4 regions of the Moorella naiadis (nom. illeg.) genome follow, and region 1 is predicted to be linked to each of the others. Evidence: riboswitches for the same ligand, from Rfam matches in the RefSeq annotation. Region 1 holds a riboswitch; each other region holds the start of a gene.
The links. Region 1 has a riboswitch for cobalamin ahead of SDD30_RS07900 (S-layer homology domain-containing protein). Riboswitches for the same ligand answer to the same signal wherever they lie in the genome.
Positions count from the first base shown of each region.

Region 1 (7,382 bases):
CAGGTGGTAAAAAACCTGGGCGATTCTTTGGTCGAATTATTCCGGCCGGTGCCGCCCCTGGCCTGGGTGCCGTTAATACTGGCCTGGACAGGGATAACCAGCCTGGCAGAAATTTTACCCTGGCGGGTCGAGAATGCTCTCCTTTGGAACATACAACTTTCAATGCTCCTCATCATTATGATTGGTGTTTTCTTTCCCGTTCTCCTGAACACCATTCATGGCGTTCAAAGCGTACCGCCGCAAATTATCGAAGCAGCCCAGACCCTGGGAGCCAGGGAACAGACCCTTCTGACCAGGGTGATTCTGCCCCAGGCCTTGCCCTGCATTCTTACCGGTACCCGGATAGGACTGGGAGTAGGTTGGATGTGCCTGGTGGCCGCCGAGATGTTGCCCGGCAGTACCGCCGGCCTGGGCTACCTTATCTGGTATGCCCATGAGCTCATGCGCACGGATATAGTTTTGGCCGGGATAATAATTATCGGTTTAATTGGCACGGCCTTTGACCAGGCGCTGCGCTTGATTGAAAGCACATATTTCTCCTGGATTGAATAAAGGATAGGGGAATAAAGGGATGCGGCTCATTGACCTGGTGAATGGCGCCGGGCGGCGCCTGGTATTTTTTATTGGCAGTTTTCCCGGCGCAGCCCTGCAAGGCGTTACATTAAAAGAAGTATACTTTTCAGCCTCCCTCCAGGCAGAGACGGCCTGCTGCCTGGCGGAACGTTTCCAGCCCGATTTTATCCGCCCGGTTACCGATCTGGTGGTCGAGGCCGAGGCTATGGGTTTGCAGGCCCGTTATCCGGATTATGGCGCCCCGGTGTTGGCAGAGCATCCGGTAACTGGACCGGAGGCACTGGACCGACTCAAGCTACCCAGTCCCCACCGTGACGGCCGCCTGCCAATAAATATCGAAGCAATCCGCTTGATAAAGCAGCGGACCGACAAACCGGTAATAGGTTCCTTGACCGGCCCCTTTACTCTAGCCGGCGCCCTTTGCGGTCCGGCCGATGTGGCCATGAAAGCAATTACCGCGCCCCAATTTTTGCATTCTTTACTGGCCTTTTGCACGCAGGCATTAAAGGGTTATGGGGAAGCCCTGCTGGCAGCCGGGGCGGATGTCCTCTGGATTTCCGAACCCCTGGGCTCTTTGCTCTCACCGGCGCAGTTCTGGCAATTTTCCGGCCGGTATATCCAGGAGATATTGGCGGCTTTTCCGGTCATGAATATGCTCCACATCTGCGGCGATACCAGCTATATGCTCAAAGAAATGCTTGCCACGGGTACCCAGGGGTTGAGCCTGGACACCCGGGTTAATCTGGCTATCCTGGTCGCGCAGGTGCCGGATGATGTGGTTTTGATTGGTAATATCGATCCCGTAGGAGTTATGCTGGCAGGGACGCCCCGGCAGGTAGTAAAGGCTACTACCAATCTCTTGGTGGACATGCAACCTTACAAAAATTTTATTATGAGCACGGGATGCAGTTTGCCCTTTGAAGTCACGGCAGAAAATATCAGCGCCTTTATTACGACTGTCAGGGGTTTTCCCTATCTATTTCCTTCCCAGGCCGACCTGCTGGGTTCTTTACGACAGGCGTTACTTAGCGGCGACAGTGAACAGGTAATAACCCTGGCTAAGGAAGGCTTGGAGGGTGGGATGGACGCACTTACCATCCTTCAGGGGGGACTTATCCCGGCCATCAACCTGGCCGGCGAATTTTACCAGCAGCAGAAACTATTTATCCCCGAGCTTTTATTGATTAGCCAAGCCATGTACGCCGGGCTGGAGGTTATCAGGCCGGAACTGGTCCAGGAGCAGTATGGTGCCAGGGGTAAGATCGTTTTGGGTACGGTGCAAGGCGACTTTCATGATATTGGTAAAAACCTGGTCGGCTTGATGCTGGCCGCTAATGACTACCAGGTTATCGACCTGGGCAAAGACGTAGCTCCGGAGGGATTCGCCGCCGCCGTACGGGAATACCGGCCACAGGTAGTGGGCTTATCGGCTTTAACGACCACAAGTATGAAATCTATGGAGAAGATTGTGCAGGTTTTAAAAGACGGTGGGCTAAAAGAGGCGGTAAAAGTCATAGTGGGTGGGGCCCCCGTTACCTCGGAGTTTGCCCAGCGTATTGGCGCCGATGCCTACGCTCCCGACGCTGCGGCGGCGGTGGCCGAGGTAGCCAATTTGATAGATTTATAAGGGTAAAGGAGCATCCAGATGGCCAACCAAGCACTGGCGTATTTTGAAGACTTGCGCGAAAGGAATGTCCTGGAGATCAAAAAAGCCAAAGAAGAGGGGAAAAAGGTAGTCGGTACTTATTGCGCTTTTACCCCCAAAGAACTCATCATTGCGGCCGGGGCCATCCCTGTTTCCCTGTGCGGTACCCGGCAGGAACCCATTCCTGAAGCCGAAAAGATCTTACCTCGCAACCTTTGTCCTTTAATTAAATCCAGTTTTGGCTTTGCCATAACCGCTACCTGTCCCTATTTCCATTTTGCCGACCTGCTTATTGCTGAAACTACCTGCGACGGCAAGATTAAGATGTACGAACTACTGCGGGAATATAAACCTATGCATGTCCTTAATTTACCGCCGACACCTTTGGGTGAAGGAGCGCTGGCTTACTGGTATCACGAAGTAGTTAAGACCAAGGAGCGCCTGGAAAGGGAGTTTGGCGTTACCATTACGGCGATAAAATTGAGGGAGGCAATCCGCCAGGTTAATCAAGAACGACGGGCACTGCTGGAGTTTAACCGATTAAACTGCCATGACCCGGCACCGCTGTCAGGTTTAGATCTCTTAAAAGTCCTCTGGGCTAAAGGGTTTACCCCCGATCTATCTACCGGCACGGCCGCCATCTATCAGGTAATTGCAACGGTTAAGGAACAAATGGCTGAAGGGTTTTACGCAGCACCGCCCGGGACACCGCGACTACTTTTAACCGGTTGCCCGGTGGGCCTGGGTTCGGAGAAGGTAATTAAGCTGGTTGAGGAAGGAGGCGGCGTAGTAGTCTGCCTGGAATCCTGCAGCGGCCTTAAACCTCTGGAACCCTTGATTGATGAGGAGGAAGAACCCCTCCGGGCCATTGCGGCCAAATACTTACAGACACCTTGTTCCTGCTTAACTCCCAATAAAGGCCGTTTGGAATTGCTGGCGCGGCTTATTCAAGAATACCGGGTCGACGGGGTAATCGATCTTACCTGGCAAGCCTGCCATACCTATAATATTGAATCCCATAACATTAGAAATATGATCCAGCAAAAGGCAGGGCTACCGTTTTTGCAAATCGAGACGGATTACTCGACGGGGGATCTGCAACAGCTTAAGGTCCGGATTGACGCTTACCTGGAAATGATTAAATAGGGAGCCCCCTTTAAAGACGCCTGCTTTACCGTAGGCAGCAGGATTGTTTTTGCAGCCATCATTAATTATTATATAATAATTATATAATCTATGGTTAAGCCCCTAGCAAGGAATCGATACCGGCGATCAGTCCAGCAAATTGTCTTATCCATTCTGGATTTCCCCGCCAGGAGGCGGCAGAAACCAGATTGCCATCCCTGTACACATTAGCTAAAGTTTCATTAACTTCGCCCCATATAGCTCCAGCGAGAAGAAGATCGGGTTTAATTCCAGGATAACCTGTACACAGCTTGCCTCTAAGTACGCCGGCTGCTATTAAAATTTGCGGCCCGTGGCAGGTAACGGCTACGGGCTTATTAGTTATAAAAAAATGCTGGACAATTTTCAGCACTCGTTCATTGAGGCGTAAATATTCTGGTGAACGGCCGCCGGGGATAACTAGGCCGATATAGTCTAGGGGATCTACTTTATCAAAGGTAGCAGTAAGAAGGAAATTGTGCCCGGGCTTCTCGCTATAAGTCTGCTCTTTTTCAAAGTCATGAATAGCGGTTTTTACAGTTTCTCCCGCCCATTTACCAGGAGAAACGCTGTGAACGGTATACCTCAACATAGTTAAGGCCTGAAAAGGAAAGCTAGCTTCATAATCTTCTACGTAATCGCCAACCAGCATGAGTATTTTTTTGCCAGGCATGTTTATCCCCCTTTTTATTCTATGCCACAGCTATAGAAAAAGAACGCAGGATGAGTTTGTACCAGGAGAGGAATGATTATACACATCCGCCGAAAAAATAAATCCTGCCAGGCAGGATTCTGGTACGATATGTAGAATACCTAAACCGAACGTAAATAAAATAGCGCAGGCATCAAGGGAAGCCGGTGTAAAGCCGGCGCGGTCGCGCCACTGTAAGGGGGAGCGACCCCACAACGGGCCACTGGTCCGGTAGGCAGCGAGATCTCCGCCGCTAAGGGTTAATTCCTTTTAGTAGGGAAAATGCCCGGGGTGGTGCAGTAAAAGGAGCTGGGTGCCGGACTGGGAAGGTGTGGGGGAGCGGTGAACCCGAGCCAGGATACCGGGTGCTTGCTATCGAGCTGATGCTCCCTACGCAGGATGGGGAACGGGCACACCCCCTGTCTTATTTGGAGCAGGGGTTTTAATTTTATCAGGGTAGGCGCCTGGCCCCGAGGGGCCGGGCTCAAATGCTGCCAGCCGGTCCGGCAAGGGGCTTCCAAAGGAGCAGATAACTGGAAGTCCCCGATGCGCCGGGACCGGTACCTGGACGGCCTATTCTAACCCACCCGCGGAGTATTACGGGGAGGTGTTAGCATGAGGCCGTTTATTCGTTTTAGGTGGCCGTAGGGCGACAATTGAAGGCAGCGGCGATGTTTGCTGCGCCGTTACCGCGGTTGTTGTCAGGGGCATAAAGATAACGTACTTTATATCTCTCAAGGTAAGGGAGGAATTAATATGTCTACTCGCCAGGCCTTTCATCCCGGCGGGCGGCCGGCGGCCCTGGCAACGGCGGTATGTTTAATTATCGGCCTGTTGATGCTCCTGGTGGTACCGGCGTGGGGGGAAGCGGCTGTTTCTCCCTTGATGGATAAAGCAGTGCAATTCCTGCAGCATGATTATTTAAAAAACGGGTTGCTTAACTCAGAAATGGGCGTGGGGTCGTACGCTTTTTACGTGCTGAGACAGGCCGGTGTTGACGCCGGTGCCTGGACGCACCAGGGCGTGACTTTGCGGGAGGCAGTGGTAAAAGCAGTCAGGAATGATCTGGATAAAGGGGGAGAAATACGGGCCAAGCAGTTGGCCCAGGACCTGGCGGCCATGCAGGCGCTGGGGGAAAAGGACCTGGCCGGCCGGTTGCTGCAGGCCTTGAAAAACAGGCAGACCGACAGAGGCTTTGAAGATATCGGGCCGTTAAGCATCTACAACAACATGCCTGCCTTTGATTTTTTAAGCAGGGCGGGGATGCTGGAGCAGATAAACATCCGCCTGGCCAGGAATTACATCCTAGAAAGACAGTATGTCAAGGAACAAAATGCCCGGTACGGCAGCTGGGGGTCGCAGGACGGCGACCAATACTACGCCGACTTCATGGCCACCGCTGAGGCGGTGCGAACACTGCACTATTTGGACCCGCAAAAAAAAGATCTACAGGTGCAGCAGGCCATTCAAAACGGCCTGGCCTGGATGCAGAAGCAGCAAAAGCCTGACGGCAGCTTTATGGCCGGCATGGACGACCCGGTAATTGACACGGCAGAAGTGATGGTGACCTTGAAAACCCTAGGTATGGACCCGACGGCCTGGAAAAGCGGCCCGGGGAAGAGTGCCGTTGATTACCTGAGGGATAAGTCATTGAACGCCGATGGGAGCTTCGGCACCTCGGGAAACACCATGGATGCCATCTGGGTGCTCTGGGCGTGCCTGGCCCTAGAAGGGAAGGCAGGCCAGCCGGCGCAACTACAGCCCGGCCCCCAGGAGGGGCCTACCCGGCAGACGCAGCCCGCTGGAAAAACGACTTTTAAGGACCTCCAAGGCCACTGGGCGGAAGGGGCCGTCAAACGGCTGCTGCAAATGGGAGTTGTTTCTGGTTACCCGGACGGTACCTTTAAACCCGAAGGACAGGTGACCCGCTATGAAATAGCCTCCCTGATGGTGCGCCTGCTAAAGCCGGCGGGGGCCTCCGGGCAAGACCTGTTTATCCTCGATCAGAAGTTTAAAGACAGCCGGGATATTCCCCAGTGGGCCCGAGAAGCAGTAGCTGTAGCCTTGAGGGAGGGGCTCATTGCCGGCTACCCGCAAGAGGATGGCGCCCTTGTTTTTAAAGGGGAAGATCCGGTAAGCCGGGCCGAACTGGCCGCCGTGATGGCCCGGATAATTAAAAAGAAGGGCGGGGAGGTGAGGCCGAAGGAGCTGGATTTCACTGACGCGGGCCAGATACCGGCCTGGGCGCAAGAGGCCGTAGGGGTGGCTTATGCCCAAGGGGTTGCCGGCGGCTATCCCGACCGGACCTTCCGGGCGGAAAGGAAGGTGACCAGGGCGGAAGCAGCCGCCATGCTGCTGCGTTTGGCTGAGGTGCTGTAAGGGGGCAGCTAAAAGGCCCTAGAAGACAAAAGAAGGCGTTTGTTTCTGCGGGGGACAAGTTACTATGGTAAAATTTGGCGAGGCTCTCCAATGAGAACACCGTAAGGGGGTTCGGGAAGTTGCATAACCATCGAAGGGCAATTAAAAAGTTAAGCCTGCTGCTGGTTTTACTCATGGCCGTAACCCTTCTGGCGCCGGCGGTAAATGCCGGCGCCAGCGGGGTATCCGGCTCACCGGCCAACAATGCCGTGCAGTTTTTGTACAATGAGTACGCCCAGAAGGGGATCAATAATTCGGACTCCGGGGTCGGCTCTTACGCTTTTTATGTATTAAGACAGGCCGGGGTAGATGTCAGCACCTGGGTGTATAACAGTAAAAACCTAGAAAATACCGTAGCCGATACTGTTTACAGCGACTTGCAAAACCAGGCTAACGTCAAGGCCAAAACCCTGGCCCAGGACCTGGTGGCCGCCCAGGCGCTGGGGCGAAACGATCTGGCCGATCAGCTGGCGGCGATTTTGAAAAACAGGCAGACGGAAAGCGGTTTTGACAACAGCCTTTTCAGCGACCTGCCGGCCTTTGACCTGCTGGGCCGGGCGGGCAAGCTGAGCGTTGTCAACGCCGCTTACGCCAGGGATAATATTTTAAGCAATCAACTCACCGTGTCCGCAGATGTGTACGGCGCCTGGGGCGGTAGCTGGACAGATGCTAATGGCCTACACTATTTCACCGACTTTATGTCTACGGCAGAGGCCCTGCGGGCGCTGCACTACCTGGATCCCAGCGGCGGCGATGTTGCGGTTCAGGCGGCCGTTTATAATGGGCTCGAGTGGCTGAAAAAGCAGCAGCAGGCCGACGGCAGCTTTAAGGCCGGTTGGGACGACCCGCTGGTAGACACCTGCGAAGCGATCCTTACGGCCAAGACCCTCG
Region 1 is NZ_JAXGFQ010000009.1:82,873-90,254, forward strand. It holds gene SDD30_RS07880 (ABC transporter permease) at 1-552, shown strand, start outside; gene SDD30_RS07885 (uroporphyrinogen decarboxylase family protein) at 572-2,200, shown strand; gene SDD30_RS07890 (double-cubane-cluster-containing anaerobic reductase) at 2,219-3,364, shown strand; gene SDD30_RS07895 (DJ-1/PfpI family protein) at 3,459-4,055, opposite strand; cobalamin riboswitch at 4,232-4,436, shown strand; gene SDD30_RS07900 (S-layer homology domain-containing protein) at 4,830-6,452, shown strand; gene SDD30_RS07905 (S-layer homology domain-containing protein) at 6,572-7,382, shown strand, end outside.

Region 2 (7,382 bases), on a different contig from region 1:
AGGGCTGACATTTTATCAATATTGCCAGCTACTCGCGCTGATCCTTTATCCTTTCGTCTTTTGCCCTTATTTCAGGCCTTCAGCCGTTGTGCGAGTTTTAATTTTCCAGGGTACCCAGGAGGCAGAAGGGTTTTTCCGCCCGGCGCCCCGCGGCCTCCAGGGCGGCCCGGTCGCCGGCGGCGAGGAGGCAGGTGGCGGGGCCGGCCGACTTTAGCAGGTCCAGCTCCGGGAGGCCAGACCTCCAGTCGATTTGCAGCCTGTATAATGCGGCCAGGTCCCGGGCCTCGGCCAGGATGCCCCGGGAGCCGGCGGGGACGATTTCCCGGATACCCGGCTGGTTGAGGAGCAGGCGCACGGTTTTCAGGTCTACGATTTCCGGGTCGTCGAGGAAGACCTCGGTTCCGACCTTGGGCCGTCCCAGGAGGGCCAGGGTATCGCCGGCAGCCAGGCGTCCCATTAACAACTCCGCGGTTGTTGCCAGGCCGATGACGGTGATCCCTATCCCGGACTGGGTAGTGGGGACGTTTTTTTCGCTGCTGCCGGTGAGGGCTTTCTCCGGGTCGATGCCCAACGCTCGGATCTCGTCGGCCACGCCTTCCCGGATGGCCGCGCCTGCAGGTTCCGGCTCCACGCAAAGGGTGTTGGCAATGCAGGCTGGCCAGGCCCCGGCCGCCAGGACTTTCATCAGGGCCACCCTGGCGGTAAAACGGCCCAGGACGTACCCGGGCACGCGTACCACGTCGGCTACCTTGGGGCCGATAGCCCCGGCGGAGTCGCAGGCGATCACCAAGGACCTTTGCTCATCCAGGTCCAGGATGATCAGATCCCGGTAGCGGCGGGGGGAAAGGGTGGCCGGGGTCATTTCCCTTCACCTTTCCCCCGGCCGGCGGCATAGCTGGCGGGAAATACCCGGCGCAGGCTGGTAAAGGCAGCCGCTGCCAGGGCGATATTCAGGGCGGAAGCGAGCAATAAGGGCACCACCATGGCCAGGAAGAATGCTTTGCCGAACCCCGGCAGGGGGATGAACAGCGCCGGGAGCAAAAGGCCGTTGAGGGCTATTCCCACCCCTATTCCCAACCAGGGGGAAAGGCGGTAAAAGAGAGCAAAGAGGGCGACGACGGCGGCCATGCCGGCGGCGATAACCAGGTGGAGGGGCAGGGTGAGGGGGAACCCGGCGGTAAAGGCGGTGAGCAGGTGCCCCAGGGCTGCTATCAGGGCCCCATCGGCGGGCCCCAGGATGAGGGCGCCGAGAAAGCCGGGAAAAGAATCGAAGGCCGGCGTGCCGGTGATGCTGGGTATTTTTAGATTAGCGCCCACAGTTGACAGGGCGATGAGCATGGCCAGGGTGGCTAGGCGCCTGGCCGTCCAGCGACTTGCCTTGCCGGTCGAGGGAGATACTGCCGGTTTCGCCATGTTTGCTTCACCTTCCTGATATGAAGATTTTGTCAGTGGCAATCCGGGGGGCCGGGTCGCCCCCAATTAAAAAGTCCCCAGCCGTCTTCCGGCTGGGGACTTTACCATCATCCCCGGTTGCTTCTCCCCTTTCCTGGCGAAGGTGAGAGGTCCCATGGACAGGCAGGTCTCCTGGCTCGCGCTTCCTTGTTTTACGATGCCTTCCCGGGAACTATCCCAGTGGCGTTATATCGTAAACTCCACGCTCACAGTGGCGGGACCGCGCCGGATCGCAGCCTGAAAAGGCGGTTACCGGACTTCCCTATTCTTCCCCTTCCGGGACACCTGTCCATTTTCCATATATGGCTGTCAATTATTAATATAATCCACCACCAGGCTTTTGACAAGTCCTGTTTCCAAAACCTACCCTGGAAAGTCCATGACAAATTTGTCGCCGCGAATAGTATTGGGGCTAAGTTGTCCGTTTATTTCTGGCGGAAAAGGCCAGCTCTGGCCGGGTTACCCTGGCTCGCTAGCCAATTGACCGCACCGGTGAGCGGGGCGCGGAAGCTATATAGAAACTATATAAATGACGTCCCCTGCCCATGAACTTGCTGTTGCCGGGGTATACTAGATTTGATTGATAGCAAGGGAGTGGGCATGATGGACGATGATGCTTCTTTACGGGAAAAGGTGCGGCAGCTCCTGCGGAAGGATAAGGACCTGCGCAGTTACGGTTTGAATGCCGACGTGATCGAGGGCGAGGCCCAGCTCCAGGGCATCGTCGATACCCTGGGGGAGAAGGAGCGGGCCGGAGGGTTGATCAGTAAAGTGCCTGGGGTGAAAAGTGTGGCCAATGCCGTGGCTATCAGCACCGACGGTGCCGTCCGGGACGAAGACGTGACCATAGAGGTTGCCGAGGAGCTGGACCAGGACCCGCGGGTGGACCTGCGCCATATTGGCGCCGAAAGCGTTGGCGGCCACGGCACGGTGGTTTTAAAGGGCCGGGCGGAAGACCCGGCCGAGATGGAGGCGGCCCGGGAGGCGGCATTTAAAGCCCGGGGTGTAACCCGGGTAGTGAGCCAGGTTAAGGTAGGGGGAGAGGAAATGAGCCTGGAAAATATTTTCCACAGCCAGGTGAATAACGATAGGGAAGAGTAAGGTTGAATCAGCTGCGGGAGGGCTTTCCTCCCGCGGCTCAATTTATATTTATTGCCATTTCACCTGGATAATATTAAAATAGTATCAAGAAATAAAGATGTACGTTGTTGGGAGGTGATATGATGACGTGGGAAGAGGTAAGAAGGCTTTTCCCAAATAAATATATACAAGCAGGTGTGATACTTGATTTAAAAAGTTTGCGGGTCTATTTCGGGTCTATTTCAATGAGGGGTAAATAATATACCCTTGTCTCACTTCCAGGGAGGCCGTAGTAAAAGAAGGTCAGGGTCGGGTCGTCGTGTTCCGGCCTCTCCGGGTGGCAGGGGAAGAGTTCGATAAAACCGTGACGGCGCAGGTTTGCCGGGGCTTCTTTCGCGAGCCCTGGTATATATTTTTCTATGGACCGGGGAGCGGTTATCCGCACCATGTAATTTGCACGCTCCTCATCTGTCAGGGGCGAGGGCGGCACCCAGTCCGGGAAGTTGCGGCTGCAGTCGCGGCTGAGGAAATCGAATTTCAGGAGCTGGTAGAAGCGATCGAGCTGAGCCTGCGTAAGGTTACGTAAGCACCCTGCTCGTGCCATGATGGCAGCAGGCTGTGCTGCTTCTGTAGGCCTGTGCGCTGGCTCCAGTTTGCTAGGTGTTTCTCCTGGTCTAACCTTTTCCAGCCCGGCCTCGGGGATGGGGATTTTACCGGGACCGGCGGGGGGATTCCCATGGCTGCCTGCCCCATGAATGTTGCCGGCTCCATTCCGGAGGCTACCATGATAATCTGGTAAGGGTTGTATGACGATCCTCGTGGCGATTCCCCGGGTCAGGCTGATGGCAAAGGCCGCCAGGTGGTTAAAGAGATCCCGCTGGCTGTGGCCGCGGCGCAAGAAGCCCTTTGCCTCCCACCAGGCGGCCAGGGCCTCGTAGAGGGCGAAGTAGCTGCCGTCAAAGGCGGTGGCGGCCAGGTAGGCAAAAGCGTGGTCGGCCAGGTGGCTGTTGCCGTAATACTTGAGGAGGTCTTCAATGACGTGGAGGCGCAGCATCTCATCGTAAGCGATGGCGCTGTTGGCCAGGACCTGGTAGGGCGGCCGGTCGAGGAAGAGGTAGCCGAACTCATCGGCCCGGGCGCGTAGGCTCGTGCCTTTCAGGAGTTTCAGAAAGCCGAGCTGGATCTCGTGGGGTTTCAGGGCCGCTACGGCGTCGAAGCTTTCGCCGACTCCTGTGTAAGTTTCCCCGGGCAGGCCGGCGATGAGGTCCAGGTGCAGGCGAATGTTGCCTGCTGCCTGCAGGCGGCGGATATTGGCGGCCAGTCGTTTCCAGTCCTGGCGGCGATTACAGCGGGCGTTCACCCTGGCGTCAATAGTCTGGACGCCGATTTCAAACTGAAAGAGGCCCGGTGGTATCCGGCTTAAAAAGGAAAACATCTCGTCGTCCAGGTGGTCGCCGGCGATTTCAAAATAAAAGCGGGCTTTGGGCCGGAGGGAGAGGAGATACTCCCAGAGGGCCAGGGCCCTTTCTTTATGGGCGTTAAAGGTGCGATCGACAAACTTAATCTCCCGTACCCCGGCCGCCAGCAGCCGCGCCAGGTCCTCCTGCACCCGTTCCAGGGAGAAGTAGCGCACTCCCGTCGTGGTAGAGGAGAGGCAGAAGCCGCAGGCGAAGGGGCAGCCGCGAGAGGTTTCGTAATAGACAGTACGCTGCCGCAGGTCGTTACCGCTAGCAGCCAGGTCTTCTGCGTAGGGAAAGGGAATAGGGTCAAGATCTTTATGGCGAAGGAGAGGGCTGGTCCCCGCCCCCTGGCGATCGGTAGCCAGGGTGGTTTCCTGGCCGGAAATAGTACCGGGCCGCGCCGGGGGGCTGGCGAACGGGGCGCCTGAAGTGGATAAAATACCCGGAAAGATAACTGAGGCCGGCGGGTTGATGACAACCTTCCCATCCTGCCGCCAGGCCAGGCCGGGAATGGCGGCCAGGGGTCCTCTGGGGACGCACAGATTTTCACCCTCAACCGCACCCGGCATAGTACCTGTGATCAATTGCTCCATAAGGGCGCGGAAGGGTACCTCCCCCTCGCCGATGATGATCAGATCGATTTCCGGATGCTGGGCGAGAAAGTCCTCCACCCCAAAGGAGATTTCCGGGCCGCCGCAGAGGATGGGTAGGTCCGGCCGCACCTTCTTCAGAATAGCCGCGACGGCCAGGGTGGACTCCAGGTTCCAGATATAACAGGAGAAAGCCACCAGGTCGGGCCGGTGGCGGTAAATAGCAGCAGCGATATGCCCGGGGTGGTCGTTAATGGTGAACTCATCCAGGACGAAATCTAGGGGCAGGTCGCGGCAGCAGGCCCGCAGGTAGCGCAGGGCCAGGTTAACGTGGATGTACTTAGCGTTGAGGGTGGTTAACAGAATACACAAGGGCTGATCGTCCTTTTTTAGGTTGACGTTAATATCCGTTACTGGCTGAAACCTGTTCTTCGAGAAGCCCCTCATGGGGGAGGGGTTAATTCCTCCTCACCACGAAACTAAGAAAATGCTGTCTGAAGAGCTGGCGGGTACAGGCGGAAGGCGACTGGGTTCGAGGCGTCTGATACTTCTGCGAAGCCGTAGCGAGGCAGCGGTGGGAGAAGAAGCCAGACGGTACCTGGCATATCGGCTTACATACTTGCTTCGGGCTCCACCGCTAAGATTTCCAGATTCCCCAGGCACTCCTTGACGAGCTCCGCCACGGCCAGGTTTTCTTCGGCCGCCGCCACCCGTGCCAGGGACGGCCGGGTGGCCGGGTGCCTGGGGACGAAAAGGGTGCAGCAGTCTTCGTAGGGCCGGATGGAGATGTCGTAGGTGCCGATGCGCCGGGAGACCTCGATGATCTCGCTCTTATCCCAGGCTACCAGGGGCCGTAGGACCGGCAAGTCGACTACCTGGTTGATGACGGCCATACTCTGCAGGGTCTGGCTAGCCACCTGGCCCAGGCTTTCTCCTGTCAGTAAGGCCAGGGCGCCTTCTTGCTCAGCCACAGCCTGTGCAATACGAAACATCATCCGCCGCATGATGGTGACGTAGAACTCCTGCGGGGAGTACTGGCGGATGGCCTTCTGGATATTGGTGAAGGGGGCGATAACCAGGCGCAGGGGGCCACCGTAGCCGGCCAGGACCCGGCAGAGGTCGAGGACTTTTTCCTTGGAGCGCTCGCTAGTAAAGGGGAAGCTGTAGAAGTGGAGGGCCGTTAGCTCCAACCCCCGTTTCATCCCCATGTAGCCGGCCACCGGGCTGTCGATGCCACCGGAGATGAGGAGCAGGCCGCGGCCGGTTACGCCTACAGGCAGGCCGCCGGGACCGGGGATGGTGCGGGAGAAGATGTAAGCCCCTTCGTCGCGGATCTCCACGTAAATATAGCAGTCAGGATGGTGAACGTCCACCCGCCGCTTCGGGCTGTGGCTGAGGAGGTAAGCCCCCAGCTCCTGGTTGACCTGGGGCGAGGTTAAAGGGAAGTGTTTGTTGGGCCGCTGGGTTTGGACCTTGAAGGTGGTGCCGGGGGTGTCCGCCAGGACGGCCAGGGCTTTCTCCTTGATGGCCGCCAGCTCCAGGGGGGCGGTGACTACCGGACTCAGGGAGACGATGCCAAAGACCCGCCGCAGCCGCCGGCTGACGGTTTCCAGGTCGTCGTAGAGCTCGACAAAGATGCGGCCGAAGGTTTTACGCATTTTATGAGGCGGCAGGTCGGCCAGGGCGCGGCGCATGTTGTCCAGGAGTTTATCCTCGAAGTAAGGGCGGTTATTACCTTTGAGGCTGATTTCGCCGTAACGGACCAGGAGAGATGTATACATGTGATTCCTCCGAAAATAGGGTTCTACCAAAAATGGATATGACTTACATTATCGCTGCGGGGCTGGCGGCTACAGGCTCCAGGCTCCGGTGGTTCTCGGCTAGCAAACTATACGCTCAGCCTTCCTCGGCGGCGGGGGTGGCTTGGTTTTATCCCTTTGATCAATCATAACGGGGCGTGGTACTTCTATTTTCTAAAGCCACGTTACGATCCCCATCCCGTTCACCGCCGCCGCGCTACGGCTTCGCTAAGTTTGCTGGCGCCTCGAACCAAGTCGCCTTCCGCCTGTAGCCGCCAGCCCCTGCCTCCACCTGCATTTTTATCCTTCGTGGCGGGGACGGCAGCCACCATGAGGGGCTCCACTAAAAATAGATAGGCGAAATAGGAGGTGTGGCTTCCTTACAGCGACCATAATTCTTGCACACATTCTTTAAAGGCAGCCACGGTGGGTTCTACCTCTTCCGGCCGGTTCAGGGCGCCCAGGCTGAGGCGGATGGCCCCCTCCTGGCGCCAGCGTTCCAGGTGCAGGGCCTGGAGGACGTGGCTGGCGTCCTGGTGCCGGGAGTGGCAGGCCGAGCCGGTGGAGACGTAGACGCCTCGCTGTTCCAGCATGTGGGCCAGGACCTCGGCCCTTACGCCGGGAAAGGAGACGTTCAGGATGTGCGGTGCGGCCGCCGCCGGGTCGGGGCCGTTGATGACGGTGCCGGGGATCTCCGCCACCAGCCGCCGGGCGAGCTCGAGCTTGATCGCCTGCATTCTGGTAGTCCGCCGGGCAAAGTCGGCCGCGGCTAGTTGGGCGGCGACGCCGAAACCGGCAATCCCCGGGGTATTCTCCGTACCGGAGCGCTGGCCGGCCTCCTGGCCGCCACCGGTCAACAGGGATTCCAGGCGCAGGCCTTCTTTGATGAATAGCGCGCCAACACCCTTGGGGCCGTGGATTTTATGGGCGCTTATGGAGAGGAGGTCTATATCATCCCGGTGGCAGTCCAGGGGGATCTTGCCGTAGCCCTGGATGTGGTC
Region 2 is NZ_JAXGFQ010000010.1:102,626-110,007, reverse strand. It holds gene SDD30_RS08630 (AIR synthase related protein) at 98-862, opposite strand; gene SDD30_RS08625 (ECF transporter S component) at 859-1,413, opposite strand; cobalamin riboswitch at 1,558-1,756, opposite strand; gene SDD30_RS08620 (BON domain-containing protein) at 2,029-2,553, shown strand; gene SDD30_RS08615 (B12-binding domain-containing radical SAM protein) at 2,759-4,954, opposite strand; gene thiI (tRNA uracil 4-sulfurtransferase ThiI) at 5,194-6,363, opposite strand; gene SDD30_RS08605 (cysteine desulfurase family protein) at 6,762-7,382, opposite strand, start outside.
Region 2: linked by a shared signal. The riboswitch ahead of SDD30_RS08625 (ECF transporter S component) and the one ahead of SDD30_RS07900 (S-layer homology domain-containing protein) in region 1 are both predicted to bind cobalamin.

Region 3 (7,382 bases), on a different contig from region 1:
TGCCTGGCAGGCTGCCGGGGTCAGGTATTCCGGGGTACCGGGACCCACACCAATGACTGCTAACCAACTTTTCCTAGACATAACTAAAGCCCCCCATTATCTGCCGCGCGGTCGCATCCAGGCCCAGGATCTCCCCTTGGAGGTTCAGGAGGGCTGTACCGATAGTTAAAGCCCCATGGACCAGGGCCGTGGCCCGCTGGCTGGCCAGAGCCGCCAGGGAATCCCAGAAACCCGGTTCCATGGCTGCTCGCTGCAATAACTCCTGGACTGCCTCCACCGTGGTGGCGGCCAGGATCTCTTGTACCAGTTCACGGGAGGCCCCTGCTGCCGCCGCCCGGGCGGCGATAATCTCCTGGCGGGCGTCGGCAATATGGCTGTGGGTATAAAAAATACCGCCCGCTACCTTCACCAGCTTGCCTGCGTGGCCCCAGAGGAGAACCCCCTTGACCGGGCGTTCCGCGCAGGCCTCCAAAAGGTAACCGATAAAATTGCTGGTGAGGATAACGGCGGTGGCCGGCAGGCCATATTTCTCCTCGGCCTGGCGCTGGCCCAGACGGCCCGGCGTCAAAACCAGGGTTTTCCAGCCAGCTGCCAGGGCGACATCGATCTGGGGTACCAGGGAGGTGCGGAAGGCTTCCTCCGACATGGGTTCGACTATGCCGGTGGTGCCCAAGATGGATAAACCGCCGGTAATCCCCAGGCGGGGGTTCAGGGTGCGCCGGGCCAGCTCTTCACCCCTGGGGATGCTAATCTCTAGCTCCATTCCCTGGCCGGCCGGTACCAGGTCAGCTACCGCACTGTTAATCATGGCCCTGGGCACGGGATTAATGGCCGGTTCTCCCACCGGCACGGCCAGGCCGGGCCGGGTAACTGTACCGATGCCAGCACCGCCCCGCAGGACGATCCCCTTAGCTCTTTTCCGGGCGCGGACGTGAACGGCCGCGCCGTCGGTGACATCGGGGTCGTCGCCGGCGTCTTTAATTACTACTGCCTCGACCTCATCAAGATTTTTCTGAAGCAGGGTAACCGGCATGATTATTTTTTCGCCCCGGGGCAAGGTCAGGGAGACTGTATTTACCGTTTCATGCCGCCACAAGGCCAGGGCGGCGGCCCGGGCCGCCGCTGCGGCGCAAGTGCCGGTTGTATAGCCCCGTCGTAATTCTTTGGCCACCGGTTTCTCCTCCAATAATATGGTTAGCTACTTCGGGGGTAAGGCAGGTTCCTTTCAGGCGCTGGTGGCGCCATTATACTTGTGTCGAGCTCGGCCGGCTTCGGGCGCAGCTTTAACTCGGCCTCCGGCCTCAAACAGGCGGCTGCGCTTATCCTCGGTTGGGACGCTAGTCCCCATGAGGGAAGGAGGGTGATAGGTCTTCACCCTTGAGGACTACTGGCAGACCGGCTACAACCAAGTATACTGTATCGGCCTGGCGGGCCAGCTCCTGGTTGGCCAGGCCCAGGAGGTCGCGAAAAAGGCGGCCCAGGGGATAGGGTGGCACCAGGCCCAGCCCCACCTCATCGGTAACGATAATTACCCGCGCCCGGGCCTGGCGGGCTGCGACAGCCAGCTCCTGCACCTTGGCCATAATGCCCGCGATAATCTTCTCCTGCTCATCCTGGCTACCTGCTCCCTCGCCGTCGTAACTACCCAGGAGGTTGGTAAGCCACATCCCCAGGCTGTCCATGAGTAGGGTAACAGCTCTAGCACCTTCTTGTTCTATCGCCGCGGCAACCTCCAGGGGAACCTCCACCGTCCGCCAGCAGGCCGGGCGGCGGCGGCGATGCCTGGCCACCCGAGCAGCCATTTCGGCATCATCAACGGTGGCTGTTGCCAGGTAGACGACTTCACCCCCTGCCCGGCCTGCCAGTTCCTCTGCCAGGCTGCTCTTGCCGCTCCGGCTACCGCCGGTGATCATGATCAGCGGCCCGCGTTCTTCCATTTTGCCATCCAAAATACCCTACCTACCTGAAATGACGTTTACGGCGGCCAGTTCCCGCCGCAAAAATAAACTCCAGCCTCGCGCAAACGGCTGGAGTAAATTCTTTTATATTTCACCCCTAAACGCGAGGGTTCAGCAACAGGCAGGTTTCCTGGCTCCCGGCTCCCTGCTTTCCCTCGCCTTCCCAGTATAACACCAGTGGCTACTTGAGGAAAAACTCCCCGGTTACAGTGGCGCGACCGCTCAGGATTTACACCTGATTCCCTTTTCCCGGCAAGCACCTGTTGTTTATTAAATTTGACTATAGTATAAACCATCCCTCTATACCGGTCAAGCCCCGGGCACAATATGCCCTTGCAGCTTGCCCGCTAAGAATACTAATTCCTTGTTTTTTTGCCAGATGGCCCGGGCATAACGATGGTTACGGGTCTGCAGTTGTTCCTTTTCCCAGCGCAAGCGGTTCACTATTTCCCACTTCTCGACCTCGCTTTTCTCCACCAGGCGCATCAGGACACGCCGGCTGATCCGCAATTGCTCGATCCTGCTTTCCAATTCTTTAATTCGCCGGTAAAGGGCTGCCTGGCTATCATCAGCCAACGGCCCCCACCCCCTCCTGTTCATTTGTTAAAGTATATGCCCGGCGCCCAATCCTTAGTCGCCTGCTCCTTAATCTTTTGCAATCGCTCCATTAACCTTTCCAGCTCAGCCGCATTTAAGGTGCAGGAGCCCAGGTCGGCGTGGGTATCTCCCGGTCGCCCGTGGAAATCGGAACCACCGGTTATAACCAGGTTGTAGGCAGTAGCTATTTGCCGGTAATGCCTCATGACGGCGGCGTCATGATAGGGATAATAAACCTCAAGACCCTGGAGGCCAACGGCTACCAGCCTGGGAATTAGATCATTCACCTGGCTGAGACCCGGGTGGGCCAGGACCGGCAGGCCCCTGGCTTTTAAAATTATCTCCACGGCCCAGGCGGGTGGTACCCTGGTCCGGGGCACGTAAGCCGGGCGCCCCCGCGCTAACAGGGTTTTAAAGGCGGCATCTACGGAGGGTAAATAGCCCTTATGTACCAGGGCGGCCGCTATATGGGGCCGGCCCATGGCTTCACCCCGGACCTCCTGCTCCACATCCGCCACCTGCAGGTCATAGCCCAGGTCCCGCAGCCGGGCGACAATCTTCAGGCAGCGCCGGTAGCGAGCCTGGCGCATAACGGCTAAAAAGGCCAGAAGATCCCGCTGGTGCCAGTCGAAACCGTAACCCAGGAGGTGGACCTCCCGGCCCTCCGCCTCGGTACTTAACTCGATCCCGGCGATTACCGGCAGACCGATTTCCTGCCCGGCGGCCAGGGCTTCCGCCAGGCCGGCAACAGTATCGTGATCAGTTATCCCCAGGGCCGCCAACCCCTTCTCGCCGGCCAGGTGTACTACCCGGGCCGGGGACAGGTGGCCATCGGAGGCTGTGGTATGAGCATGGAGATCTGCAGCCAAACTATCACCCGGTTACTATTTTCTTGGCTTTATTATAACCTAAAAAAGCCTGCTACCTGGCGGTAACAGGTTCCAGATTTAACTTTTCGCTCAACCCGTTGATCCCTGCTGCCCGGGGCTCTATAATGAGCTTGACTGCCGTGCGTTCCTGGCCATCAATCTCGATATCGACAAAGGCCGGGATACAGACTATATCCAGGCCACGGGGGGCCACAAAACCCCGGGCAATAGTCACCGCTTTAATGGCCTGGTTTAAAGCCCCGGCCCCAACCGCCTGGATCTCCACCCCGCCCTTTTCCCGTAAAACCCCGACCAGGGCTCCAGCCACGGAGTTCGGGTTGGACCTGGCGGCTACTTTCAAAACTTCCATAAAGAATAACCCCCCTCATACCTGTCTTTGATACTATCTATTCGCTGTGCAGGGAAAAATTCCTCTTAAAAAGCATATAATTCATTTAAGTTGTAATTACCGCATATACAACTATCCCAGGTATTGCCGCGGGGCCAGCCTTGACCTCCTATCCTAAGCAGGGTATACCTTCAACTTCAGGGGGTACCAGAGTGTTGCAGCCGCTGGATGCCCATAGCCCGGCCGGTGGCAGGATCAATATCCAGAAGTACAGCCTCCAGTTGCACCACCCCGTCCGCAATCTCAAACCGCACTGGTAACTGGGTTAAAAACCGGTGCAGAATGATCTCTGTTTTAACCCCCAGGACGGAATCCCGGGGCCCGGTCATACCTACATCAGTTATGTAAGCCGTGCCCCCGGGCAGAACCCGGGCATCGGCCGTCTGGATATGGGTATGGGTGCCGACAACGGCACTCACCTGGCCGTCTAAATACCTGCCCAGGGCTACCTTTTCTGAAGTCGCCTCAGCATGAAAATCTACTACTATGACCCGCGTTTCCCGCCGCAATTCTGCGGCGAGCTCCTGCCCCAGGCGGAAGGGGCAATCCAGGGGGGGGAGGAAGATACGGCCGGACAGATTGATAACCCCGACTTTTAAATCCTCCCGTACGGGATAAAGGGTATAGCCCCGGCCCGGAGTGCCGGGAGGATAATTGGCCGGCCGGACAATCCGCTCCTCCTGCTCCAACAGGGTCAGGGCTTCCCTTTTATCCCAAACGTGGTTGCCCATGGTGAGCAGGTCAATGCCGCTGGCAAAAAGTTCACCGGCGGTATCTGGTGTGATACCATTACCCCCGGCAGCATTCTCGCCATTGGCTATCACCAGATCAGGCCGGTGTTCCTGGAGTAAAGCCGGTAGGACTTCCCGCACCGCCCGCCGGCCCGGCCGCCCCACCACGTCACCAATCATTAAAATTCGCAACGAAATTCCCCTTAACTTCCCTTGTTGGTTGCTTGCATTTTATTATTCACCTTTGGTTACTTATTAAATACCATAACCCGTCCCTCTTCCCGGAAGGCAATCAGCTGTCTCTCGGAGGTAGTCCCCTTGACACTCTCGAGCATATGGTCGATTAACTCTTCCTGCAGGATTAATTCCTCTTCCATTACTTCATCATTGTTTTCCACGACCAGGCTGGAGCCAAACTCCTCCTGTACCAGGGTCATGATCAGGTTAATCTCGTCCCGGGAAAGGGTGGCCACATCCCGCTGTACTTCAAGGGACATTATTTGATCGTCGTAGGTGTGGTGTAGGTTGATAACCCTGGCATCCCGATCTTCCAAGTAGTTATAAACCTCCAGGGATTTATGGAACTTCGTTTCAAAGGCCCGGACTCTCTCTTCCTCTACCGGCTGCGCCAGCATAAAGGTAAAACGCAGGACCTGGTCGTGGGGTTCATAATTAATGGTCCCCACTTCCGGATAGCGCACCAGAATAGAAATCAACAGACCTATGCTGTCGGATACCTCGCCGCCGTGTTTGTACTTCAGGCTCATGGTAGACACCTGCCCCGTACTTTATGTATAAGATGTTGCCGCCAATATGACACTACTTCTGCACCAGTTAGCAAAATCCTGCCTGCCTTGTCCTTCCCGGAGAGTGAAAATTTAATGGCAGAGATGGTAAAACCTCACCCATCCCTGCCACCGGTCTTTCGCGTTTAGTTATTTGGCATAATCAACGGCCCTGGTTTCCCTGATTACCACCACCTTGATCTGGCCGGGGTACTCCATAGATTGTTCAATAGTCTTGACAATATCCCGGGCCAGGCGTACTGCCAGGGCATCATCAATCTTGTCAGGTTTAACCAGGATGCGGACTTCCCGGCCGGCCTGGATAGCGTAGGATTTTTCCACGCCGTTGAAGGAGTTGGCGATCTCCTCCAGTTTCTCCAGGCGTTTGATATAAGCTTCCAGGGTCTCGCGCCGGGCTCCCGGACGGGCCGCTGAGATGGCGTCAGCCGCCTGGATTAGGCCGGCTTCGATGGTTTTAGGCTCCACATCGCCATGATGGGCTTCAATGGCGTGGATAACCTCGGGAGATTCCCGGTATTTCTTGGCCAGCTCAACCCCCAGGTTAACGTGGGGCCCCTCCACCTCAAAATCGACGGCTTTGCCGATATCGTGGAGCAGGCCGGCCCGTTTGGCTACCTGGACGTCAACCCCCAGCTCGGCGGCCATGGCGCCAGCCAGGAAGGCGACCTCCAGGGAGTGTTTCAGGACATTCTGGCCGTAGCTGGTACGGTATTTTAATTTACCCAGCAGGCGAATCAGTTCCGGGTGCAGGCCGTGGATACCGACATCAAAGGTGGCCTGTTCGCCTTCCTCCCGGATCTTCGTCTCCAGCTCCCGCCGGGCCTTTTCTACCATTTCCTCAATTCTTGCCGGATGGATACGCCCGTCGGCGATGAGTTTTTCCAGGGCAATCCGGGCTATCTCGCGGCGGATGGGATCAAAGCTGGAAAGGATAACCGCCTCCGGGGTATCATCAATAATCAGGTCCACTCCGGTCAGGGTTTCCAGGGCCCGGATATTGCGGCCTTCGCGACCGATTATCCGCCCCTTCATCTCATCGTTGGGTAAATTAACCACCGAGACCGTTGCTTCCGCCACATAATCAGCAGCACAGTGCTGGATGGCCTGGGTAATGATTTCCCGGGCTTTCTTCTCGGCCTCTTCCTTGGCTTCAGCTTCTACTTGCTTGATCATCAGGGCTGTTTCATGCCGGATTTCTTCTTCAACATTCTTCAGCAAGATGTTCTTGGCTGCTTCGGTAGTTAGGCCGGAAATCCGCTCCAACTCACTCACCTGCTGCAGGCGCAGTTTTTCCACCTCGTCCCTGATTTTCTGGACTGCTTCTTCCTGACGGTGCAGGTTAGTCTCCTTGCGCTCCAGGGACTCTGTCTTCCGATCCAGGGATTCCTCTTTTTGCAGTAAACGCCGTTCCAGGCGCTGGAGTTCATTGCGCCGTTCCCGGTTTTCCCGCTCCACCTCACTGCGCATGCGGTGGACCTCATCCCTGGCCTCCAGGACTGCTTCTTTCTTCTTGGCTTCAGCTTCCTTTTTGGCTTCTTCAATAATAGCGGCGGCGGCCTTTTCCGCCGAGGCTATCTTAGCCTCGGCTAGGTATTTACGGATGGCATAACCACCGACACCGCCCACTAGAAAAGCTATTAACGCGTACAAGAGATACTGTATTGCTCTTCACCTCCCGCCCATAAAATAAAGCCGAGTCGAAACTCGGCTTAACCATAGGAATACTTACCAAATGCCCTTTATTTGGTTCAAAACCAGGACCATATGCCGCCTGTTGGGAAGCTCAAAACAATTAGACCATCTACTACAGGTCAAAAAGTTATATTCCATCCAGGCTAAACCCGGTAGTGAAAGCAAAAAATAAAGGTTTATGGTAGTAATCCTATACCTAGTTTCTCCCAAAATTATTGTATTCTTTTTACCGGGGCCTGTCAATATCGTCCTCGATATGTATTTCGGCCAGCAGGTGTTGGATTATCTCCCCGCCGTATCCCCGCTGCCAGAGAAAACGC
Region 3 is NZ_JAXGFQ010000003.1:100,764-108,145, forward strand. It holds gene cbiE (precorrin-6y C5,15-methyltransferase (decarboxylating) subunit CbiE) at 1-81, opposite strand, end outside; gene cbiD (cobalt-precorrin-5B (C(1))-methyltransferase CbiD) at 74-1,171, opposite strand; gene cobU (bifunctional adenosylcobinamide kinase/adenosylcobinamide-phosphate guanylyltransferase) at 1,338-1,949, opposite strand; cobalamin riboswitch at 2,062-2,237, opposite strand; gene SDD30_RS02925 (translation initiation factor 2) at 2,268-2,534, opposite strand; gene SDD30_RS02930 (PHP domain-containing protein) at 2,555-3,424, opposite strand; gene SDD30_RS02935 (stage V sporulation protein S) at 3,477-3,794, opposite strand; gene SDD30_RS02940 (TIGR00282 family metallophosphoesterase) at 3,971-4,756, opposite strand; gene SDD30_RS02945 (hypothetical protein) at 4,813-5,331, opposite strand; gene rny (ribonuclease Y) at 5,500-7,020, opposite strand; gene SDD30_RS02955 (regulatory protein RecX) at 7,289-7,382, opposite strand, start outside.
Region 3: linked by a shared signal. The riboswitch ahead of cobU (bifunctional adenosylcobinamide kinase/adenosylcobinamide-phosphate guanylyltransferase) and the one ahead of SDD30_RS07900 (S-layer homology domain-containing protein) in region 1 are both predicted to bind cobalamin.

Region 4 (7,382 bases), on a different contig from region 1:
GTAATATTACCCTGCGAGTGAACAAAATAGTGATTCTTGCCCAATTCTATATCATAAAAAACCTGTTCATAATCAAGCTGTTCTATGGTTGAATCGGCTACTTCTACTACTGCAAAATCTGCATTGCGAAGCCATTCTATCGTCTCGGTAGTAATACCCCATCTATCTATTGTGGAAAATCCTACAGTTTTACATCCGTAACTTTGATAAAGCATTGCACCGTCTTCAGAACGTATATATTTCTGTTCCACCAGAAATTCAGGTATATTATTGTGCAGCTTGTCTCGCATTACCCTGTCTCCCCTTGCTCCGCGCCCTAAAACGTGTTGTATTCGAATTACCTGGGAGTTTTGTTTTACTATATAGGTTGTACTAATCCCTACTAATTGCAGAAGCAGATTTAGTTCTTCTGCCAGCCGTTGGTCATTAATATGAATCTCCTTTCCATCGGTATAGCCATCACCATCGAAGAACCCTTCAATGAAAGATAAGATTATTTCTGGAGATACAGACCAAATCCATTTAGGAAGACTACCATATTTATGAACCTGATACTTTTCTTCTAATGTACGAGCAAACTCGCTGTTATATATATATCCTCTTAGAGAGTTCTCATAGCGAGGGTCTTGAATAAACTTCATATCATAATTCAAAAGCCGACGAACAACAGTTTTGGTCTTTTCAATTAGTGCTTGTTCCTTTTCATTAAAATTAATCTGGACTCCTCTATGCCGTTTTTTCCAATGTTCCCGTGAGTCATATAAATAATTACCATCAGCCACAAATAACCCCATAAACCAAGCTAATTCTTTGGAGACAAATTCTGTCTCTTGATTTAGAGCCCTTGAGCCATCACGCATCACCAAAAGAAAATCGCCGGTAGCAATATCACAGGCTTTCTTTGTTGTAATGCCATCTTTTGTATATACGGCCACTAAATGGTCTGGAGAGACGCTCATAGTTTTACCATCTTTGGTTCGAATATGAACAACAGCTCGATCAGTAACCTTAAGCAATCTTTTAATTTCCACCCACTCTAATTTACCTGACTTAGGGTTTAGGGAAAGAGACTCAACATGGTTATCTACCTCAAACCACTCATGGTCAAGCTGCTGTCCTTTGTTTTGTTCAAAAAGCTCTCCAATAGTTAATTTCCGGATGGTCCCATTTTCTCTAATCAAAATATCTTCTTCCGGGAAGAGACACATGCTGCGGACGTCCTCGGGCTTTAAATCGGAGTTGATAAAGTTGGCGAAGTAGGGGATGCCGTATCTGGCCGTCATGGCCATGATCTTGTCCGCCACCGGGCTATCCCAGGGAAAACCGGACGTGATGTTGTAAGTGGGTATGGGGAAGGTAAAAATGCGGCCCCTGGCGTCCCCCGCCGTCATGACCTCGCAAAAGGCCATATTCAGCCAGTCCATCTCCTGCTGGAAGTCACCGTAACACTCCTTCCGGCGCTCACCGCCGATGATCACCGGCTCGCTGGCCATCATCTGCGGCACTACTACATCCATAGTCAGGTTGACAAAGGGCGTCTGGAAACCCACCCTGGTAGGTACATTGAGGTTGAAAATAAACTCCTGCAGGGCCTGCTTGACTTCCCGGTAATCAAGGCCGTCGTAACGGATAAAAGGCGCCAGGTAAGTATCAAAACTGGAAAAAGCCTGGGCCCCGGCAGCTTCTCCCTGTAAAGTATAAAAGAAATTGGCAACCTGCCCCAGGACGGTGCGGAAATGCCTTGGCGGCGCGCTTTCCACCTTTTGTCCCACGCCGGCAAACCCACTTTCCAGCAAATCGACCAGGTCCCAGCCGCAGCAATAAGGCGCCAGCAATCCCAGGTCATGGATATGTATCTCGCCCTTTTCATGGGCTTCGCGAATAGCCGGCGGGTAAACCCTTTCCAACCAGTATCTGGAACTGACGGCGGCAATTATATGGTTGTTTAATCCTTGCAGGGAGTAATTCATATTGCTGTTCTCGTTAATGCGCCAATCCCGGCCGTCCAGGTAGCCCTGGACCATTTCCTGGACGTTGACCATAAGGCGGCGAAAATCCCGCCACTCGGCGTGCTGTTGCCGGTAAAGGATATAGGCCTTGGCCGTCCGGGCGTGGCCGTTCTCAATCAAGACCTTTTCTACCAGGTCCTGGACATCTTCCACGGTAGGCAACTTATTGACAAATCTTTCCGCCAGTAAGGCCGTTACTTGGTTGGCCAACCGGCTGGCCAGGCGGCGGTCCTGCCCACCTACGGCTACTGCCGCCTTATAAATAGCGTTGATAATTCTCTCTTCGGCAAAGTCCACCACCCGGCCGTCGCGCTTAATGATCTTCCTGGGTATCATAGTTTAATCAATCCCCTTTCGCCGACCAAAATTAATACCCCAGCCACGCCGGCGTAGCTGGGGCAAACTTTCCCCCACCTCACCTTCACCATGGCCGTGGCTTAACGGTGAAATCCCACGGGCAGGTCTCCTGGCTCAGGTTCAACGCTTCCTGCTGCCTTCCCGGGCCAACATTCAGCAGGAAATACCCATCGCTAAACTCTTAAATATAAAAAATCCTTAGCGGTGGATTAAAACCGGCTGAATGCGGTCCCGGTGGCCCCATTAGCAGGTGCTCCCCCTCACAGTGGCGGCACCGCGCCGGTTTTGCACCGGCTTCCCTGACACCCATCGGATTTACTTTTGCTTTATCTTTATAATAATGTTCGGCACAACAAGGAAAGTTCCTGCCAGTAAAATTATCTTTAACCGTAAAAGAATCTCCCTCCTTCTGGCCGGGACCCCGGCCCTGACGTCCGGGCGGTCATTGGAGTAAAAGCTTGCTCCAGGTTGTCCTCCGCAATAAAGAAATAGACAAGCAGAGCGGTAACTATACCGCCCTGCTTCTTTTTGCTACCTGCTAGATATTGCTGTATGTTCCAGCTTACTCCACACCATTGAACTGATGGTCAACATTGGCCCCCTGGGGGTCGCTGTGACCGCCACCAGGCAAATTCTCGTTGGCCTCTTCTTTGGTCTTTACTTCTTTACCCTTTGCTTCTTCGGCAGCGGTACCCTTTTCCGTATCCGTACCCTTGGTATCCTGGAGTTGTGAACCCTGTTGCACCTGTAAATTGTCCTTGTCGACGGTCCCAACAGCTTTTTCCTCCGGTGTCTGGGCCGGCTGGACCTGAGCCGGTTGGACTATCGCCGGTGGTGGAGTGGTAGGTGCCGCCTTGGCTGCCTGGCTGTAGGCCGTGCTAATGCCGATTACCGAACCGAGCAGCATGACACCCGTTCCTACTGAGGCCAGCAACTTTTTGTTCATCGAACATTACCCCTTTCCGGGCTGGATTTTATCGGGTTTATCGCCCGACAAGGATATAATAAGCCGCCTCTATTAAAGGGGCATTAAGGCTCGATTAGACTTTTCTAATGCTGGCCATTCTTGCTCATTTTATTCCCGGCAGGCGGGGCAATAACCAAAGAAGATCGTCGAGGCATTAAGGACCTGAAAACCCTTTTTTTCTATCTCTTCATCTACTGTCGGCCTTTGCTCTTTATGAAACTCGAAAATACGGCCACACTTGAGGCAGACAAAATGATTATGCGGCACTTTTTGAGTCTCATAACGGGCCGTTCCATTCAGGGTCGGTGCCTTTTGAATAAGGCCCATCTGGACAAAGAGATCTAATGAGCGGTAGACAGTGGCTACCCCTACCGTCGGGCAATAGCGGCGCGCCGCCTGGTAAATAGATTCTGCTGTGGGGTGTTCCCGGGATAATTCCAGGAAAGCTTTAAGTACCGCCTGGCGCTGGGGCGTTAAACGCCGCTCGCTCTGGCGAAATTTCTCTACATCGAAAACTACCATTGCAGACATTTTTCTAGCCACCTGCTTTCAATTTAGCTTGGTAGTTACGAATGGCTTCATGCAGGGCGCTGGCGCCCAGGTTGGAGCAGTGCAGTTTAATTTCCGGCAAGCCGCCAATGGCTGCCGCCACATCAGCATCAGTAATCTGCAAGCCTTCCGCCAGGGTTTTCCCTTTAGCGATTTCCGTTAGTATACTGCTGGTGGCTATAGCCGCCGGGCACCCATGTACCTGAAACTTAACGTCACTTAGGCGATTATCTTGAACTTTGATATAGACACACAGGAAATCGCCGCAGCCAGGATCGCCAATAGTGCCTATACCATCCGCGTCCTTAATTATGCCGACATTACGCGGGTTTAAAAAATGATCGAGAACAAGTTCCCCATACATTACCCTTGCCCCCTAACGTCCAGCTAAGTTAAGTAATGTATTAATCAACTTTCTTGTTAATGGGCATCTGTTCAGTAATATTATAAACCTATTATGGGCCTATGTCAATAAATATTAAAAGCCCTAATCGTAGGGCCCAAAACTGCACTCTTTCAAGCCAAAGGCTCGATAATTTTTACAATGGTAAGAGAAGCTATGAAAGCCGAAAAGTGGCTAAAAAGGCCAGGTTTAATTGCAGACTGGTAGCGCCCCCGCCGTCGATGCGCAAAGGCTGCGACCTGGCCCTGGAAATAGATCTGGTGAAGCAAGCGGCTATAGCTCAGGCACTTGCCGGTAAAGTGTCCTTTATGGGCATATATCCCTTTATAAAGGGGTGAGCATCTCCAAAGGAAAATCAAAAGGCGAGTTATTCTTCCCCTCCTTTAATCGGTGCGGCGCTATCCGCTTTTAATAAATCTGCCCATACTTTAGCCCGGTAAGTGCTAAAATTATAGACCTTCCTAGCCCCTTCCCGCCGTAAAAAACCGGCAGGTTTTTCCTCGGCCACCAACCATCGGTAATAACCTATATTCCTGATATCACCAACCAGCACCGCTCCAACCAGGTGCTCCTGGCGGAATATAAATTTAAGATAATTTTCCTCCCTCTCCAGTACCGTAACTTCCTCGTCTCCCTCCCGGGGGCGGGTCCAGCCTACAGATGCGGCCTGAAGGCCGAAAAAGGAAGCCGCGTTTACCCGGACACCTGTATGGGCCAATTCTTGCGCGCCCGCCATATTAGCACCCGCTGCAGCTCCCTGGAAAACGGCATTAGGCCACATGGCGTTAACTGCTCTCTGTTGCCTTAGGGGGTCGTAAGTCTCGCAAACATCGCCGGCAGCGTACACCACTTCACTATTGGTCCGCTGGTAAGCATCTACTACTATGCCCTTATTTACCTGCAAACCCATTGATTTGGCCAGGTCGGTATTTGGCACTACACCTTTGGCAATAATGGCCAGCCGGGAAGAAATCTCTTCGCCGTTCTCCAAATGAATGCCTTCTAACCGCTCCCGGCCCGTAAAGGCGCTGACATCGTAGCCAAAGGTTATCTTAATACCGGCCCGCTCCATTCTTTTTTGGATAATGGCCGCCGCCTTTTCGTCCAGCATTTGTGAAAGTATCTGCCTCGACTTTACCACTAAAAGGACCTGACCTCCACGGCGGGCCATGGCCTCGGCCGATTTTAGGCTGACCAACCCTCCTCCCAACACCACTACAGGAGCGCCTGGAGCTTCATCCAGTATTTTCATTACCTTTAAAGCATCCGCCATGGTCCGCATCCCGGTTACGCCCTCCAGGGAGCTGCCGGGCACCCGGGGAAGCTGGGGAGAAGCCCCGGTAGCCAGGAGCAAACGGTCGAAAATCAGGGCTTCTCCATTTTCTAAATAAACCGTCCGTCCCTCAAGGTCGGCCCCTACCGCCCTTTGACCCAGGACGGTCTTGATGCCAAGCCTTTGGTAAAAGTCCGGTGGCCGCATGAGGATATCTTCCCACCGCGCCGTGCCGGCCACTATATTGGTAATAAAAATCCTGGAATAAGCCGGGTGGGTTTCATCCGCTACAATGGTTATTTCCCCCGAATGATCTGCGCTTCTAATTGCTTCCGCCGCTGTAACCCCGGCCGCACTGTTGCCGATGATAAGATAACGCATCAGGCATCACTCGCTTTGTCCTGTTTTTATATCCTGGCGCGAGTAGATTAATTTTTCCCGCCCAATCCTTTCTACCGCTTCTTCCAGGCCGAGTTCTTTTAGCTTGGTGATAGTGGGATAACCGGTCCCGGCATCCCAGTCGCGTAGATAGTAATATTCTTCTAGCATTGGTTCCAGCCGGCACACCAGACCCCTGGCAGCCGCCGAAGGGCTGGGTTCTTCCAGGAAGCGACGCGGTAAAGTATCGTCTTTCCGGGAGATGCCGCAAAGGATGTTATAACAGCGCTGCAAATTGTAAATGCGTTCGCCGATTTTCTTCAGCTCCGGCACATCAAGATCTAAGCCGGTGGCGTAACGAATTGCCTTCGCCATATCCTCCCAGTAAATCTCAGCCAGGACAAAGGTACCACCCGATTTACAATTGCCGGAGCTGTCCACTACGGCGGCGAAGTCTTCGCCATCTTTCACTAGGAAACCCTTATATTTAATGCTGCGGGGGTCAGCCATCTCCGGCAGGTACTCCTTGCCATAGCGCCGCTCGGCCTCAGCCGGATAACCGGTTTCATCTATCGTGGGAAATCCCTTCAGGTGATCGGCCCCCCTGTTAGAAGTTACATGGGCCAATCCCATAGACTGCTGGGCTCGCCCGTCCTGGGCTGCAATCTCCTGGCCCTTGACGTGCATGGCGTAATACTCGGCGCCGCGTCCTATCCTTGCGGCGGCCCTTTTTACCCCTTCCGCCAAAAGGTCGCCCAGGCCCTGCCTGTAGGTAATCATTTCTAAAAGCTTAAAAGTAGTGTCCATATTACCCCAGGAAAGATCCAGACCTTCAACTTCTTTTTTGGTAAGAAGCCCTTTCTCCCACAATTCCATGGCGAACGAAATGGCCCGACTTGCGGAAATGTTATCAAGCCCCAACCGGTCTGTCATATCGTTGGCCTTGAGGATGGCAGCCAAATCACTATTTAAAATATTGGCACCAAAGCCATTCAAGGCTTCGTATTCAAAACTCCGGCCGGCCAGCCCTTGGTAAGTCCCCTCGTTTACCCTGAACAATTTATCGCAGGCGACCGGGCAAGCGTAACAGGCCAGGTGCTTGACAAAATACTTTTGGTGCAGGGTCTCGGCATTGATGTCGTCGGCCCGTTCATAGGCGCCGTATTGGAAATTTTTAGTGGGGAAGCGCCCGATCATATTCATTATGGAAACAATTCCGGGCGTCCCGTATTTAGAGACAGCCGGGTAAATTTCATTGGCCCGCAGGCGCCGGTGCAATTCCAAAGCCAGGTTGTAAAACTCGGCCGGGTAAGCGATAGCCACTCCTTTAGTCCCCCGGACTACCACTGCTTTCAAATTCTTAGAACCCATCACCGCGCCCATACCGCCCCTGCCTAACGAACGCTGGGGGGTAACTTGAATACAGGCGTAACGCACTAGGTTCTC
Region 4 is NZ_JAXGFQ010000027.1:30,155-37,536, forward strand. It holds gene SDD30_RS14080 (ribonucleoside triphosphate reductase) at 1-2,345, opposite strand, end outside; cobalamin riboswitch at 2,449-2,691, opposite strand; gene SDD30_RS14085 (hypothetical protein) at 2,929-3,312, opposite strand; gene SDD30_RS14090 (Fur family transcriptional regulator) at 3,442-3,864, opposite strand; gene SDD30_RS14095 (iron-sulfur cluster assembly scaffold protein) at 3,869-4,246, opposite strand; gene SDD30_RS14100 (putative Se/S carrier-like protein) at 4,348-4,623, shown strand; gene SDD30_RS14105 (NAD(P)/FAD-dependent oxidoreductase) at 4,653-5,939, opposite strand; gene SDD30_RS14110 (aldehyde ferredoxin oxidoreductase family protein) at 5,946-7,382, opposite strand, start outside.
Region 4: linked by a shared signal. The riboswitch ahead of SDD30_RS14080 (ribonucleoside triphosphate reductase) and the one ahead of SDD30_RS07900 (S-layer homology domain-containing protein) in region 1 are both predicted to bind cobalamin.